Regions from separate parts of the Mycobacterium sp. Aquia_213 genome, predicted to be linked through region 2. Evidence: riboswitches for the same ligand, from Rfam matches in the RefSeq annotation. Region 2 holds a riboswitch; the other holds the start of a gene.

Region 1 (7,073 bases), 2.5 Mb from region 2:
GTGGAAGCGCTATTCCGCGGCGCGCGAGGCGTTCAACCGGCGGCGGGGTTCGCACTTCGCCGAGTTGGACCGCGAGCGCGCGGGCGTGCGGCAGTCCAAGGAGCGGCTGTGCGAGCGGGCCGAGGAGATGTCCGATTCGACGGACTGGGCCGGCACCAGTGCCGAATTCCGCCAGCTGCTGACCGAATGGAAATCGGCGGGGCGCGCGACCCGCGAGGTCGACGACGCGCTGTGGAAGCGCTTCAAGGCCGCCCAGGATGCGTTCTTCTCCGCCCGCAATGCCGTGACGGCGGAAAAGGATGCGGAGTTCGCGGCCAACGCCACCGCCAAGGAGGCGCTGCTGGCCGAAGCCGAGAAGATCGACACCAGCAACCACGAAGCCGCCCGGGCGGCACTGCGGTCGATCGCCGACAAGTGGGACGCGATCGGCAAGGTGCCGCGGGAGCGGTCGGCCGACCTGGAGCGGCGGCTGCGCGCCGTCGAGAAGAAGGTGCGCGACGCCGGGGAGGCAAGTTGGGTCGACCCCGAAGCGCAGGCCCGAGCCGAGCAGTTCGCGACCCGCGCCGAGCATTACGAGCAGCAGGCCCGCAAGGCCGCGGCGGCCGGCCGGAGCAAGGAAGCTCAGGAGGCGCAAGCCAACGCCGAACAATGGCGGCAGTGGGCCCAAGCCGCCGCTGAGGCGCTGACCCGCAGGTCCTAGCGGCTCTCGGCCTGGTCCGGGGGCGTCTCGGCCCCGGGGTCAGCGGGGGTGTCCTGGTCGCCCAGGGTTTCCAGCAGCGTCCTGGACTGTTGCTCGGCGCTGATCCGGCGCCGCTGCTCCTCGGCCGCGAGCTGCACGATCGTGCGCGACCACACCACGCGGGCCCAGTGGAACGTCAACAGAATCACGGTGATCCATGCCACCCACAGCCCGATGCCGGGGCCGGGATGACCGGCGGCCGCGGTCTGGCGTGACCACACCGCCAACAGCCCGGTCGCGCTGGCTATCGACGAGCCCGCCAGCGCGATCCAGGCCAGCGCCCAGCGGCGGGTCAGCAATGCCAGCATCGAGAATCCGACGCCGAAAACCAGTGCCAGCCAGGCGAAGACCTTCGAAGGCAGCGACAGCGCGGCCGCACCGGCGCCGTGACTGCTGAACAGCACGTCCCAGCCGCGGACCTGGCCGGTATGCGGCAAGATGAACGATCCCAGCAGCACGAACACCAGGATGGCGACGATGAATGCCCTTGGGCCGGGGTCGATTTCGCGTGCGACGCGGCGTTCTGCGGCCTCGATCTCGGCGCGCAGTGCGTCAAAGTCCGTGTGTTCTTTAGTCATCGGGTACATCCCAGGGGTTCGACTTGTTCAATGGCCGGCCCAATGCCGGGCATGCCCAACCCGATGCCGCGCGGGCGCCGGCCGGCCGCGTGCGCGTCACCGGCTCTGGTGCGACGGTGGGTCAGGATGCCGGCGTCGGCGATCAGGTGGTGCGGCGCGGCCTCGGTGACCGCAGTGGTGATGATGTCGCCGGGGCGCACCGAGGCGTCGGCGGTGAAGTGCACCAGCCGGCCGTCGCGCGCCCGCCCCGTCATCCGTGCGGTGCGGGCGTCCTTGCGGCCCTCGCCGGTGGCGACCAGCAATTCGACGGTCTGGCCGATCAGTTCGCGGTTGCCCTCCAGCGAGATCTGCTCCTGCAGCTCGATCAGCCGCATATAGCGTTCCTGCACAACGGTTTTCGGTAGCTGCTCGTCGAGTTCCGCGGCGGGGGTGCCGGGTCGCTTGGAGTACTGGAAGGTGAACGCGGCCGCGAACCGGGCCCGGCGCACCACGTCGAGGGTGGCCGCGAAGTCCTCTTCGGTCTCCCCGGGGAATCCGACGATGAGGTCGGTGGTGATGGCCGCATGCGGCATGGCCGCCCGCACCCGGTCGATGATGCCGAGGTAGCGCTCGGCGCGATACGAGCGCCGCATCGCCCGCAGCATCCGGTCGGACCCCGACTGCAACGGCATGTGCAGCGCCGGGCAGACATTCGGCGTCTGCGCCATTGCCTCGATGACATCGTCGGTGAACTCCGCCGGGTGCGGCGAGGTGAACCGCACGCGTTCCAGCCCGTCGATGCCGCCACAGGACCGCAGCAGCTCGGCGAAGGCCCCATGGTTACGGGGCAATGCCGGATCGGCGAACGAGACGCCGTAGGCGTTGACGTTCTGCCCCAGCAGCGTGACTTCCAGCACGCCGTCGGCCACCAGCGATCGCACCTCGGCCAGGATATCTGCCGGGCTGCGGTCGACCTCCTTGCCCCGCAGCGACGGGACAATGCAGAACGTGCAGCTGTTGTTGCAACCGACGGAGATGGAAACCCAAGCGGCATAGGCAGATTCGCGGGCGCTGGGCAGCGACGACGGGAACTCCTGGAGTGCCTCGACGATTTCCACCTGGGCGACTTTGTTGTGCCGGGCCCGGTCGAGCAGGGTGGGCAGCGACCCGATGTTATGCGTACCGAAGACCACATCGACCCAGGGCATCTTGCGCAGCAAGGATTCTCGGTCCTTCTGGGCCAGGCAGCCGCCGACCGCGATCTGGAAGTCGGGATTCTCACGCTTGCGCGGGGCCAGATGGCTGAGGTTGCCGTAGAGCTTGTTGTCGGCGTTTTCACGCACCGCGCAGGTGTTGAAGACCACCACATCCGCGTCGGCGCCCTCGTCGGCGCGGTGGTAGCCGGCGGCCTCGAGCAGGCCCGCCAACCGCTCGGAATCGTGGACATTCATCTGACAGCCGTAGGTGCGCACCTGGTAGGTACGCGCCGAAGCCACTGTCGAAGTCACGGGGCCATGGTACGGCGACCGGGGCCTACCCCATTAACGCGCAGCTAGACGCGGCGGCGTTCCCGTTCGGCGTTCAGCTCGGCGAGGACAACCTCGCAGGCCAGGTTCTGGCTGTAGCCACGGCGGGCCAGCATTCCCACCAGCCGGCGAGTGATCCGCGCGTCGTCCCCGCTGAGCGTGTCCCGCCGCAACTTGGCCCGCACCAGCTCTTCGGCCCGGTCTCGCTCGGCACCGGCGTCAATGCCGGCCAGTGCCGTGTTGATGAGCTCTTTGTCGACGCCCTTGGTGTGCAGCTCGGCGGCCAATGCGCGCCTGCTCTTTCCCGCCCTGGTGTGCCGGGACTGCACCCACTGCTGGGCGAAGTCGGCGTCATCCACCAGCCCGACGGCGGCCAGCCGGTCGAGCACCCGAGCACTGACGTCGTCGGGGTATCCGCGTTTCGCAAGCTGACCGGACAACTCGGCCCGGGTGCGCGACCTCGCGGTGAGCAGGCGCAGGCACAGTGCCCGCGCCTGCTCTTCGCGGGAGGGCTCAGAAGTCGACGGGTGCGGGCAAGACGTCGTCATCGGTCACCACGGCACCAATGCCCAGCTTTTCCTTGATCTTCTTTTCGATCTCGTTGGCAACGTCGCCGTTCTCCACCAAGAAGTTGCGGACGTTCTCCTTGCCCTGGCCGAGTTGTTCGCCTTCGTAGGTGAACCAGGAACCGGACTTGCGAATGAAGCCCTGGTCCACACCCATGTCGATCAGCGAGCCTTCCCTGCTGATGCCACGGCCGTAGAGGATGTCGAACTCGGCTTGCTTGAAGGGCGGCGCCACCTTGTTCTTGACGACCTTGACCCGGGTGCGGTTGCCGACCGCGTCGGTGCCGTCCTTGAGCGTCTCGATCCGGCGCACATCCAGGCGCACGGACGCGTAGAACTTCAACGCCTTTCCACCCGTGGTGGTTTCGGGGCTGCCGAACATCACCCCGATCTTCTCGCGGAGCTGGTTGATGAAGATCGCCGTGGTTTTTGAATTGCTCAGCGCGCCAGTCATTTTCCGCAGCGCCTGGCTCATCAGCCGGGCCTGCAGGCCGACGTGGCTGTCGCCCATCTCGCCCTCGAGCTCCGCGCGCGGCACCAGTGCGGCCACCGAGTCGATGACCAGAATGTCCAGGGCGCCGGAGCGGATCAGCATGTCGGCGATCTCCAGGGCCTGCTCCCCGGTGTCGGGTTGGCTGACCAGCAGGGAATCGGTGTCAACGCCGAGTTTCTTGGCGTAGTCCGGGTCCAGGGCGTGCTCGGCGTCGATGAACGCCGCGACGCCGCCGGCCGCCTGGGCATTGGCCACCGCGTGCAGGGCGACGGTTGTCTTACCTGAGGACTCCGGGCCGTAGATCTCCACGACCCGGCCGCGGGGCAGGCCACCGATGCCCAGGGCCACGTCCAGCGCGATGGATCCGGTCGGAATGATCGAGATCGGCTGACGTGTCTCGTCGCCGAGACGCATCACCGAGCCTTTGCCGTAGCTCTTCTCGATCTGGGCCATTGCCAGTTCGAGGGCCTTTTCGCGGTCGGGCGCTTGCGCCATGGTGTCTCTCCTGTAGTCGTCGTTCTCTGACCGGTATCGGTCGGTTGGCCGTGACACTAGAGAGACCCACCGACAAGTCATCGTCGAACGATCCCCACAGTAGACGAACACCTGTTCGATTCAAGTTCGACACGCCGCGGGAGTTACGTGTGGCAATATCGGCTACCGAAAGGGCGCCGACGGGCTGCATGAACTTGAGGAAACCGGTGCGAATCCGGTGCGGTCCCGCCACTGTGATCGGGCACATCCGAGACCCGAGAGCCAGATACTCACCGCCGGCGCTTCCTCACTAGACGCTGGGGCGGATCTCCCCAGAGAGGCTGGATGCGCACGCATGGATATCTCCGGCGAGCTTGCCGAAATATCTTCCTACAAAGGGTTTTTCGCGCTGACCGTGGGCGGCGCGGGGACAGGTTGGCACCCGGTCCGCCAGGACTACGCCGACGGCTTCGCCGGTTTGATCGACACCACCGCGAAGCGCTACAACACGACGGACGTACGGATCGGCGCCTCGCTGGTCCACCTCGGCCACGCCACCCGGCTGTGGTCACCGGTGCTGGCCTGCGCGTTGGCCCACGGCGTCGTCCCGGACCTCAAAGACCTGGAACGCGCCGACGACGGCGCGCAGTTGCGCCTGCCCGAGCCCGCCGGAGAGCCGGTCGAGCACATCTCGGCGGAATTGTTGTATCGCCTTGTGGTGCAACACCATATGCAGCCGTTCGCGGCCGGCCTGCAGGTCAAACTGGCGCCCGCACTGCTGGCGGGCAACATTTCGTCCGCGCTCGTCGGCGCATCGCGCGCACTGCTCATGGCCCGGCCCGACCTGCGCGCGCGGATCGTCGAGAGCACCGAGTCGCTGCTGGAAACCGGCGTGCTGTCGGGATCCGGCGCGATCACCGGCTCACATCTGGGCTTCAAGCGCGACAGCTGCTGCCTGTTCTATCGCCTGCCCGGGCGATCCGTCTGCGGTGACTGCGTGTTTCGCGAGGCACCACGGTCCAGCAGGCGTTGAGTGTGCAGCCAGGGCGGGCAGTGTGCGCCCAGGGCGGCCTGGATGCACACTCGCGAGCGGGCGAGCGGGTCAGCGGGTAAGGCGGCTCACCACTGCTCGCGGGGCACGTCGAAGTCGACGCACAACGCCCGCCAGACGTCGCGGGGTTCGGCGCCGTCCTCGATCGCCTGGGCGGCGGTCCGGCCCTCGAAACCCGGCAGCACGTGATCTACCAGCACCGATGCGCCGTACGCCGCGCCAAACCGCAGCACCACCCGCTCGTTGAACTCCGTCAGCCGCACGCCAGCCAACATACCGAGCACGGTCATTTCGCGAGCGCCAGCGCCTGGTGGCATACCCGCACCGGGTCGGCGACGCGGTGGAGGCCGGACGCGGCGGTGCGGGCGGCCTCGCGGTAGCGGGGGGTTGCCAACACGTCGTTGACCGCCTCCACCAACACCTCGGCGGTCAGCGGCCGAATCAGCCGCGCGCTGCCCTGCCGCATCACCCGGTTCGCGATCTCCCACTGGTCGCCGCCGCCGGGCACCACCACCAGCGGCACGCCGGCCAGCAGCGTCTTGGCCACCATTCCATGACCGCCGCCGCAGATCACCAAATCGGCGTGTGCCAGCAGCTCGTCCTGACGCCCCAGCCCGACGAGGGCCCACGGCGGCACGGTCAGATCCGGTCCGGCCAACCGGGACACCAGCAGGCGCGACCCCACCGGCAACGTCTCCCCCGGTGTCAGGCACCCCAGCGCGACTTCGGCCAGACCTTCGGTCCCGATCAAGGCGGTCGACGGCGCGATGACGATTACCGGCCCGGAGCCGGCGGGCACTTCGAGGATGTGATCGGTCGGCTCGAAGTGCAGCGGCCCGACCACGACGGCCTCGGCCGGCCAGTCCGGGCGGGACACTTCCAGCGCGGGCAGCGTGGCGATCAACCGTCGCAGCGGCCCGGGATCGCGCGCCGGCAGGCCGATCTCGGCCCGGGAGATCTCACGCTGCGCCAGGCCCGCACGCACCGAGCGCGCCGTCAGCGCCCGCATCGTGGCATCGCGCAGCCGGCCGCGGACGCCGGTACCGGGCGCCAGCCCGCTGCCGATCGGTGGCAACCCTTTCGACGGCAGGTACAGCGGGTGCGGGCTGAGCTCGATCCACGGGATCCCGAGCAGCTCGGCGGCCATGCCGCCGCCGGCCGTGATGACGTCGGACACCACCAGGTCGGGTGCCAGGTCGCGCAGCGCCGGCACGTTGAGCACCGCCATGGCGGCCGCACGCCGGTGGATTCGGGCCCCGGCGTCGAGGTCCTCGTCGGTCGCGGTGAGGCCGTCCAGCGCGACCGCCTCGATGCCGGCGGCGCGGGCGGCTTGGATCCATTCCTCGCCGGTGAACAGGGTGGGCTCGTCGCCCGCGTCCCGGAAGCGCTGACACAGCGCGATCGCGGGAAACGAGTGCCCGGGATCCGGCCCGGCGACCACGGCGACTCGCACCGCCTTACCCTGCCACAGCGCCCGGCGCCCACGCGCCTACGCTGGCACCATGACCGAGCTGACTGGGACAGCCGTCGCGAACACGCGCACGGTCGAGACTTTTCTGAACGCCCTGATGGATGCGGACTTCGAGACCGCGGATGCCTCTCTGGACGACAACCTCGTCTACGAAAACGTCGGATTGCCGACGATCCATGGCCGGGCCCGAGCCATG
Region 2 (7,073 bases):
CCGTGCACCAGCACGTCCAGGCCGAGCTCCTCCTGCAGCTTGATCACGTCGGCGATCTCCTGCCTCATCCGACGGTCGTACTCGGCCCCGTCGATCTCACCGGCGACCAGCGCGGCGCGGGCCTTACGGATCTCGACGGTCTGCGGGAACGAGCCGATCGTCGTGGTCGGCAGCGGCGGCAGGTGCAGCCGCTCGTCCTGGCTGGTGCGCCGCTGTGCCGCGTCGCCGCGGTGCACACCGGTCGCTACGACCGAGTCGAGGCGCTCGCGAAGCCGGTCGTTGTGCAGCCGCGGATCCTTCTTGCGGGACGCCACGGCGGCGTTGGAGGCCGCGATCTCCTGGGCGACCGCGTCGCGGCCCTCGTGCAGCGCCCGGGACAGCGCGACGACCTCGGCGACCTTCTCCTGCCCGAACGCCAGCCAGCTGCGCAGCGCGTCGTCCAGGCCGGTCTCCGGCTCCAGCGAATACGGCACGTGCAGGGTCGAGCAGGATGTCGAAACCGCGACGCTTCCGGCCGGGCCGAGCAGCGTCGCCAGCTTGGCCAGCGCCGCCTCGAGATCGGTGCGCCAGATGTTGCGTCCGTCGACGACACCGGCCACCAGGATCTTGTTGGCGAGCTCGGGCACCGCCGCCACCGCGGTGTCGGCGCCGTAAACCAGGTCGACGCCGATGGCTTCGACGGGTGTGCGGGCCAGCGCCCCCAACGAGTCGCCGGGGTCACCGAAGTAGGTGGCGACGTAGATCGCCGGCCGGTTGCTCACCTTGCCCAGGGCGTTGTAGACCGCCTCGGCCAGTGCGGGGGCGTCGGCGGAGATGTCGGTGACCAGCGCCGGCTCGTCGATCTGTACCCACTGCGCGCCGTTGTCGGCCAGCAGCGACAGCAACTCGGAGTAGATTCCGACCAGCTCCTGCAGGCGCTCGATCGGCGCGCCGCCGCCGTTGACGGCCTTGCTCAGCAACAGGAAGGTGATCGGCCCGATGACGACCGGGCGCGCCGGAATGCCTTGCTCGAGAGCCTCTTTCAGCTCGGAGAGCACCTTGTCCGGGTTCAGCGTGAACTTAGTCGCCGGCTCGATCTCGGGAACGATGTAGTGGTAATTGGTGTCGAACCACTTCGTCATTTCCAGCGGCGCGACATCTTTGTTGCCACGTGCCGCGGCGAAGTAGCGGTCCAGGTCGTCGGGAACCTGCGCGGCCCGGGCCGGCAACGCGCCGAGCATGACCGCGGTGTCGAGCACCTGGTCGTAGTAGGAAAAAGTGTTGATCGGCACCGAGTCCAGGCCGGCGTCGGCCAAGCTTTGCCACGTGTCGCGGCGCAGTGTGGCGGCGATGTCTTCGAGTTCCGCTCGGCTGGTGCGGCCTTTCCAGTAGCCCTCGGTCGCGCGCTTGAGTTCGCGTTTCGGGCCAATGCGCGGAGAGCCGACGACAGTTGCGGTGAATGCTTGGGGGGTCACGATATTCGTCCTTAAATCGGCGTGGTGGTCACCGCCAACGGACCTGCAGCCAATCCAAATGCGGTTTGCACCTAAGTACCAACCACAACGGCTGCAGCCTAACGCCCATTCCACGAGGCGATGAGCCGCCGGACGCGGCGCGTCCGACACAACTGGCAGGTCTCCGGACTCGCAGGCGCGCACCGGGTGGTGCTCCTAGTGGCCGTCGCTTCCCAGTCGTTCTGACCAGTGCCATATGACGGCGTTCGTTCCTGCATACCGTTGCGGGACAGTCCCGGATTCTCACCGGGTTCCCTCTTACGAAGCGTTACTAACGTTGCTTCGCTCAATGCCGGCGCCGCGGGTGGCGGCGCAAGCAGACCAGCTGCGAGATGCAGTTTAGTCAGCCTGCCAGCGCCTCCGCGATCGGGATGTCTCCGTTGTTGAATTCGATGGTCCGCCGGATCGTCGAATCGTCGGCCAGCGCGGCGGCCACGACGAGAGCGACATCGGCGCGCGACACCGAACCTTTGCCCTGCCCGACGACGATGCGGCCGGTCGCCGGTTCCAGTGTGAGCCTGCCGGGACCCAGCACCGTCCAGTCCAGTTCGCTGTCCCGCAGGTGGGTGTCCGCGGCGGCCTTGGCCTCCGCGTACGCGAAGAACGGATCATCTTGCGGCACGCCATGATTAGGCCCGGCACCGAAGTAGGACACCATCACGAACCGCTTGACGCCCGCCTGCGCGGCGGCATCGATCACCCGGATCGCCGCGTCACGGTCGACGGCATACGTGCGCGCCGGGTCGCCCCCGCCCGCGCCGGCCGAGAAGACGACCGCGTCGTGCCCGGGCAGCAGATCGGCCAGCGCGTCCGTGTCCAACTGCTCGATATCGGCGATCACCGGCTTGGCGCCGGTGGCGGCGACATCGTCGGAGTGGTCGGGATTGCGGAACACCGCGCTCACCCCGTCGCCACGTTCGGTGAGGATGCGGGCCAGCTGTAGTGCGACCTTGCCGTGCCCGCCGAACACGATGATGCGTGCCATGCCTCCGACGGTAGCGCCGTTAGAGCTTGACGCGCCCCATGATGATGTCGATGATCGGCTTGCCCGGGGGGTAAGCGTTGGTCAGCGACGCCATCGTGTGGCCGTAATCCACCAGCACCGTGATCCCGTTGACGCCGAAGGCCGCGGCACTGTTGAGGAACGCCATCACGTCGCCCATCTGCTCGGGCGTGTGCACCTTGGAGCCGGTCTCCTCGCGGTAGTCCTGGGCAAAGGTGAGCCACAGGTCGGCATTGGCCTGGGCCAGCGGGGTGTCGGTCGGGCCCGGGCAAATCGCGTTGATGCGAATGCCCTTCTTCAGCAGCGGCAGGCCCTGGGTCGCCACGTAGGCGTTGACGATCTTCTTGCTGGTGCCGTAGTGGATGATGCCTTCCGACTCGCGCGCCTGCGACCAGGCCACGGCCGCCGCGTAGTCCGGTGTGGCCAAAAAGTCGGTCAGCAGTTCCAGGTCGTTCTCCCAGCCCATGCCGGCGACCGAGGAGATGAAGCAAATCGCCGAGCCGGACGGCAGCTGGTTCTTTTCCAGTAACCGGTCGATGAGGTGGCGGTGCCCGATGAAGTTGATCTTCAGCAGGTCGGTCGCGCCGTCGGCAACACCGGCCGCCGAGAAGAGGGCGTGGACGGGACCGTCCAGCTGCTCGATCGCGGCGTCGATCGACGCGGGGTCGCGCAGGTCGACCTGGATGTACTTGGCTACGTCAAAGCTCACCGGCGCGTAATCCATCACGATGACTTCGGCACCAAGCTCGGCCGCTGACTTGGCCGCCGCGGCGCCCATGCCAGTCGCGCCACCGACAACGAGAGCGCGCTTGCCGTCGTAGCGCAACCGATCGACAATGGTCATGGAAATCCCCTTCTCGGATAATGCCAACGCGGTTCTAACTGCTCAACTGTATGGGTAACAGTTATTTGGTTCAATACCGGGTCCGGATTAAATTAGGTGGTCTTACTTGCCGCGGACGGCGGCACCGCGCAAGACGGTGTCGCGGGTGTGCACCAACGCCGCGCGCTTGCCGATCTCGCGCAGAATGTTCTCCGGTATCCACTGCAGGCCGATGACGCAGCGCGCCAGCATCGCGGTGGAGGGAGCCTCGATGCGGATCTCGCCGGCGCGGATGCCTTCGGAGAGCAGCGATTTCATCTGCCGCAGGCGCGTGGGATACGACCAGCCCGGATTGGCAGTCGGCGGCGATTGCCGCATCCACGCCAGCTGAATCCGGAATTCGTCGGAGAAGCGGTCCAGCGCATTGACGTTGATCCAGCTCAGCGCATCCAGCTTCTCGATGGGGGTGGAATCCGAGCGCAGCACGCTGACCCACCCGGCCTCAACCTTCTGCCCGAACGAAATCATGATCGAGTCGAGAAGTTCGTCCTTGGAGCCGATCACCCGATAGACGGTGCCGGTGCCAAGACCCGCGGCCGACGCGATGTCGCGGATCGTGGTGGCCTCATAACCCTTGCGGCCGAATTCGGTTCGTGCCACCGCACGGACGTGGGCAGCCTTGTCGCTGGGATCGGCGTCGCTGTCGTCGGCCCACGATTCGATGACCGCGCTGGCGGCCGCAAAGGCGTTGGACCGATCCAATGCCGCATCGGTGGGTGGGCGGGCCGCCAACCCCTGCAAGATGATTCGGCACAGCAGCTCGGCGACCTGGTCGGGCGCAGAGTTGTGGCGCATCACGTCGAGCCCGACCTGCAGCATGGTCTGACAGATGCGGTCGGCCAGCGTGGGGAGATCGATGTCGGGCTTGACGTAGCCGCTCCACCTGCCGGCGCGCAGCGTTTGCACCATCGCCTCTTGCACCGCGAGAGACTGCTGCCGGGTCAGGTTCATCAATTCGGGGTCCGCGCTGGGTCCCTCGTAGAACGACATCTGCAGCGCTGCCCGGTGGTGCACCGCGCAGTTGGCGACCGCCGATCCCAGCGCGACGATTTTCTCGGCGGCCGGTCGCGAATCGGCGTCGTCGAGTCTCGCCTGGGCGGTTTCCCCGATGCGGTGCAGATCGTCCTGATAGCGGCGGATCAGCTCGATCAGGATCGCTTCTTTGGATTCGAAGTGGTGATACAGGCTTCCGGGCAGAATCCCCGCCGCGTCGGCGATCTCCTGCAACGAGGTTCGCAATCCCGAGGATGCGATCAAAGACGCGGCGGTCTGCAGGATCTCGGTGCGGCGTGTCCCGGAGTCGTCGTTGCCGGCCTGATCCAGACGATCGGCCGTCGCCCGCTTGCCCTTAGCCAAGGTTTCGGCTTTGGCCATGGCTAACGGTGCGCATATCGAGAGGACTGCGACCGGGACACGCTACGCATTCGTCCTCCTGCCGAACCAAATCTTTGTTAAAGGTTATCAGATTGCCCGATCGGAAACCGGCTCAAATGCGCTGCTAACAGCGGTGACAGCCCATTCTAAGGCCCTACAGCCCGGGACCGTCCCAACTGTCCACCGCGACCACCTCGTCGAGCGGGCGTCGGGGGGCGGGGGAGAAGGTGTGCCCGGACCGCAACCGGCCCACCGGCAGCAGGGCACCCTGGACGAAGGTCGGCGGGATCCCGAGCAGCTCGCGCACCTCCTCTTCGTGGTGTAGGTGCAGGGTCGTCACGCAGGTGCCGTAGCCGCGGGTGTGCAAGGCCAGCTGAAAGTTCCACACCGCGGGGAAGATCGACCCGTACAGCGTCGCCAGGTGGAACGACTCGTCGCCGTCGATGCGCGGCAAGTAGGGCTCGTAGCTTGGGATTACCAGCAGCGGTACCTTCGCCAGGTTCTCGACCAGCCACTCCGTCGACGACATCAGCCGGCTCTCCGGCGTGCCGGCCGGCAGCAGGTCGGCGAGCAGCTGACCGCCGACCCGCTTCAGGTACGCGTCGCGGTACCACTCGGCGATCTTCTCCCGCTTCTTCGGATCGGCGACCATCAGCCAGCGCCAGGCCTGAGAGTTCGAGCCGTTGGCGGCCTGCAGGCCGACGCGCAGACATTCGCGAATGTCCTCGAGATCCACCGGCGCGTCCAGGTCGAGGGTCTTGCGCGCGGAACGGGTGGCGGTCAGCAGGTATTCGATATCCATCAGTCACCCCTCTTCGCAAGGCGCGCACCGAGTTCAGTGAGATACCGGTCGGGCCCGCCGAGAAGTGCACTCCAGCTCAGCAGGCGCTTGAGGTAAAGATGCGCATCGTGCTCCCAGGTGTAGCCGATCCCGCCGAACACCTGGATCGCCGTGTCGCCCACGGTGGCCAGTCGCCCGGCGAACGCCTTCGCCCGCAGCGCGGCAAGATGCCGTTGGTCGGGCGCAGCGGCGTCTGAGGCCCAAAGCGCGTGGATCACGCCGCTGCGGGCGAGTTCGACCGTCTCGTACATATCGACGCATAGATGCTGGACCGCCTGAAACGATCCGATGACCTGACCGAATTGCTTTCTGACTTTTGCGTATTCGACGGCCAGGTCCATGACGGCCCGCGCGGCGCCGAGCGCGTCGGCGGCGGTGGCGATCAGCAGGTCGTCGATCACCGACGCAACGTCGGCAGGAGTGGCCGTGGCCAGCCGCTGCGCGGGCGTGCCGTCTAGCCGGACCCGAAACCGCTTGCGCGTCTGATCGATAGCGCGCTCTGGCGCCACGGCGATACCGGGAGTGTCGGTGTTCACCGCGAAAAGTGCGGTGCCGTTTGGTTCTTCGGCGAGCACCAGCAGGATGTCGGCCGCCGCGGCGTCGGGCACGTCGCCGAGCTCGCCCCGCAACGCGATGCCGTCACCGGCTGCGTCAACCGCGACATTCTCGAAGTCCAGGAAGCTGACGGTGGCGATCGTCCTCCCGTCGGCAATCCCGGCCAAAATTGGTGCGGCACTGGCGTCGTCGCAGAGCCGCGTCAGGGTGCGCGGCGCGGCCACCGCGGTGGACAACCACGGTCCCGGGTGCAGCGCCGCGCCGAGCTCTTCGGCCACTACGCCGGCCTCGACCATCGTCATCCCGGCGCCGCCATGTTCCTCCGGCACCAACAGCCCGGTGGTACCGAGGTCGGCCAGGCCACGCCAGACCGCGTCGTCGACGCCGGTCGGATCGTCGAGCAGTTCACGCACGTGGCCCGAAATCGGTGCCTTGTCAGCAAGAAAGCGACGTGTGGTGTCGCGCAGCGCGACCTGTTCGTCGGTGAGTTCGAGGTTCATTTGCGGGGCAATCCGAGTACGCGTTGCGCGGTGATGTTCTTGTTGATCTGGGTGGTTCCGCCGGCGATGGTCAGCGAACGTGAGGTGAGCCGGTAGTTCGCCCACGCGGCGTCGTTGCCGCGGGTGCCCAGCACGTCGAAGGCCAGCGCGGCCATCTCCTGTCCGATCTCGCCCCACACGGTCTTGGCAAGGCTGGCCGACCCGAATGCGGTGATCTCCGAGCCGCCGTGCAGTGTCGCCGAGATCGACCGCTGGCACAGCACCTCGAGATATTTGATGCGGACCGCGATTTCGCCGAGGCGCCGCAGTGTCACCGGGTCGTCGAGCGCGTCGGTCTGCGCGGCGATGTCGTCCACCAGTTCTTCCAGCCGCACCTGCATCTCGGCGTAGAGCCGTGCGGCCCCGGCCCGCTCGTGGCTGAGCG

The links. Region 2 has a riboswitch for cobalamin ahead of metE (5-methyltetrahydropteroyltriglutamate--homocysteine S-methyltransferase). Riboswitches for the same ligand answer to the same signal wherever they lie in the genome.
Region 1: it holds a riboswitch for cobalamin, as region 2 does, so the genes downstream of both, LMQ14_RS17770 ((2Fe-2S)-binding protein) here and metE (5-methyltetrahydropteroyltriglutamate--homocysteine S-methyltransferase) in region 2, are expected to answer to the same signal.

Annotation. Positions count from the first base shown of each region.
Region 1 covers NZ_CP113116.1:3,800,406-3,807,478, forward strand. Annotated here, with positions in the region: gene LMQ14_RS17745 (DUF349 domain-containing protein) at 1-700, shown strand, start outside; gene LMQ14_RS17750 (hypothetical protein) at 697-1,326, opposite strand; gene miaB (tRNA (N6-isopentenyl adenosine(37)-C2)-methylthiotransferase MiaB) at 1,314-2,747, opposite strand; gene recX (recombination regulator RecX) at 2,849-3,370, opposite strand; gene recA (recombinase RecA) at 3,336-4,376, opposite strand; cobalamin riboswitch at 4,540-4,668, shown strand; gene LMQ14_RS17770 ((2Fe-2S)-binding protein) at 4,711-5,388, shown strand; gene LMQ14_RS17775 (DUF3046 domain-containing protein) at 5,475-5,669, opposite strand; gene LMQ14_RS17780 (glycosyltransferase) at 5,693-6,859, opposite strand; gene LMQ14_RS17785 (limonene-1,2-epoxide hydrolase) at 6,909-7,073, shown strand, end outside.
Region 2 covers NZ_CP113116.1:1,323,215-1,330,287, forward strand. Annotated here, with positions in the region: gene metE (5-methyltetrahydropteroyltriglutamate--homocysteine S-methyltransferase) at 1-1,454, opposite strand, end outside; cobalamin riboswitch at 1,591-1,784, opposite strand; gene LMQ14_RS06380 (SDR family oxidoreductase) at 1,837-2,478, opposite strand; gene LMQ14_RS06385 (SDR family oxidoreductase) at 2,498-3,340, opposite strand; gene LMQ14_RS06390 (TetR/AcrR family transcriptional regulator) at 3,443-4,753, opposite strand; gene LMQ14_RS06395 (nitroreductase family protein) at 4,908-5,555, opposite strand; gene LMQ14_RS06400 (acyl-CoA dehydrogenase family protein) at 5,555-6,649, opposite strand; gene LMQ14_RS06405 (acyl-CoA dehydrogenase family protein) at 6,646-7,073, opposite strand, start outside.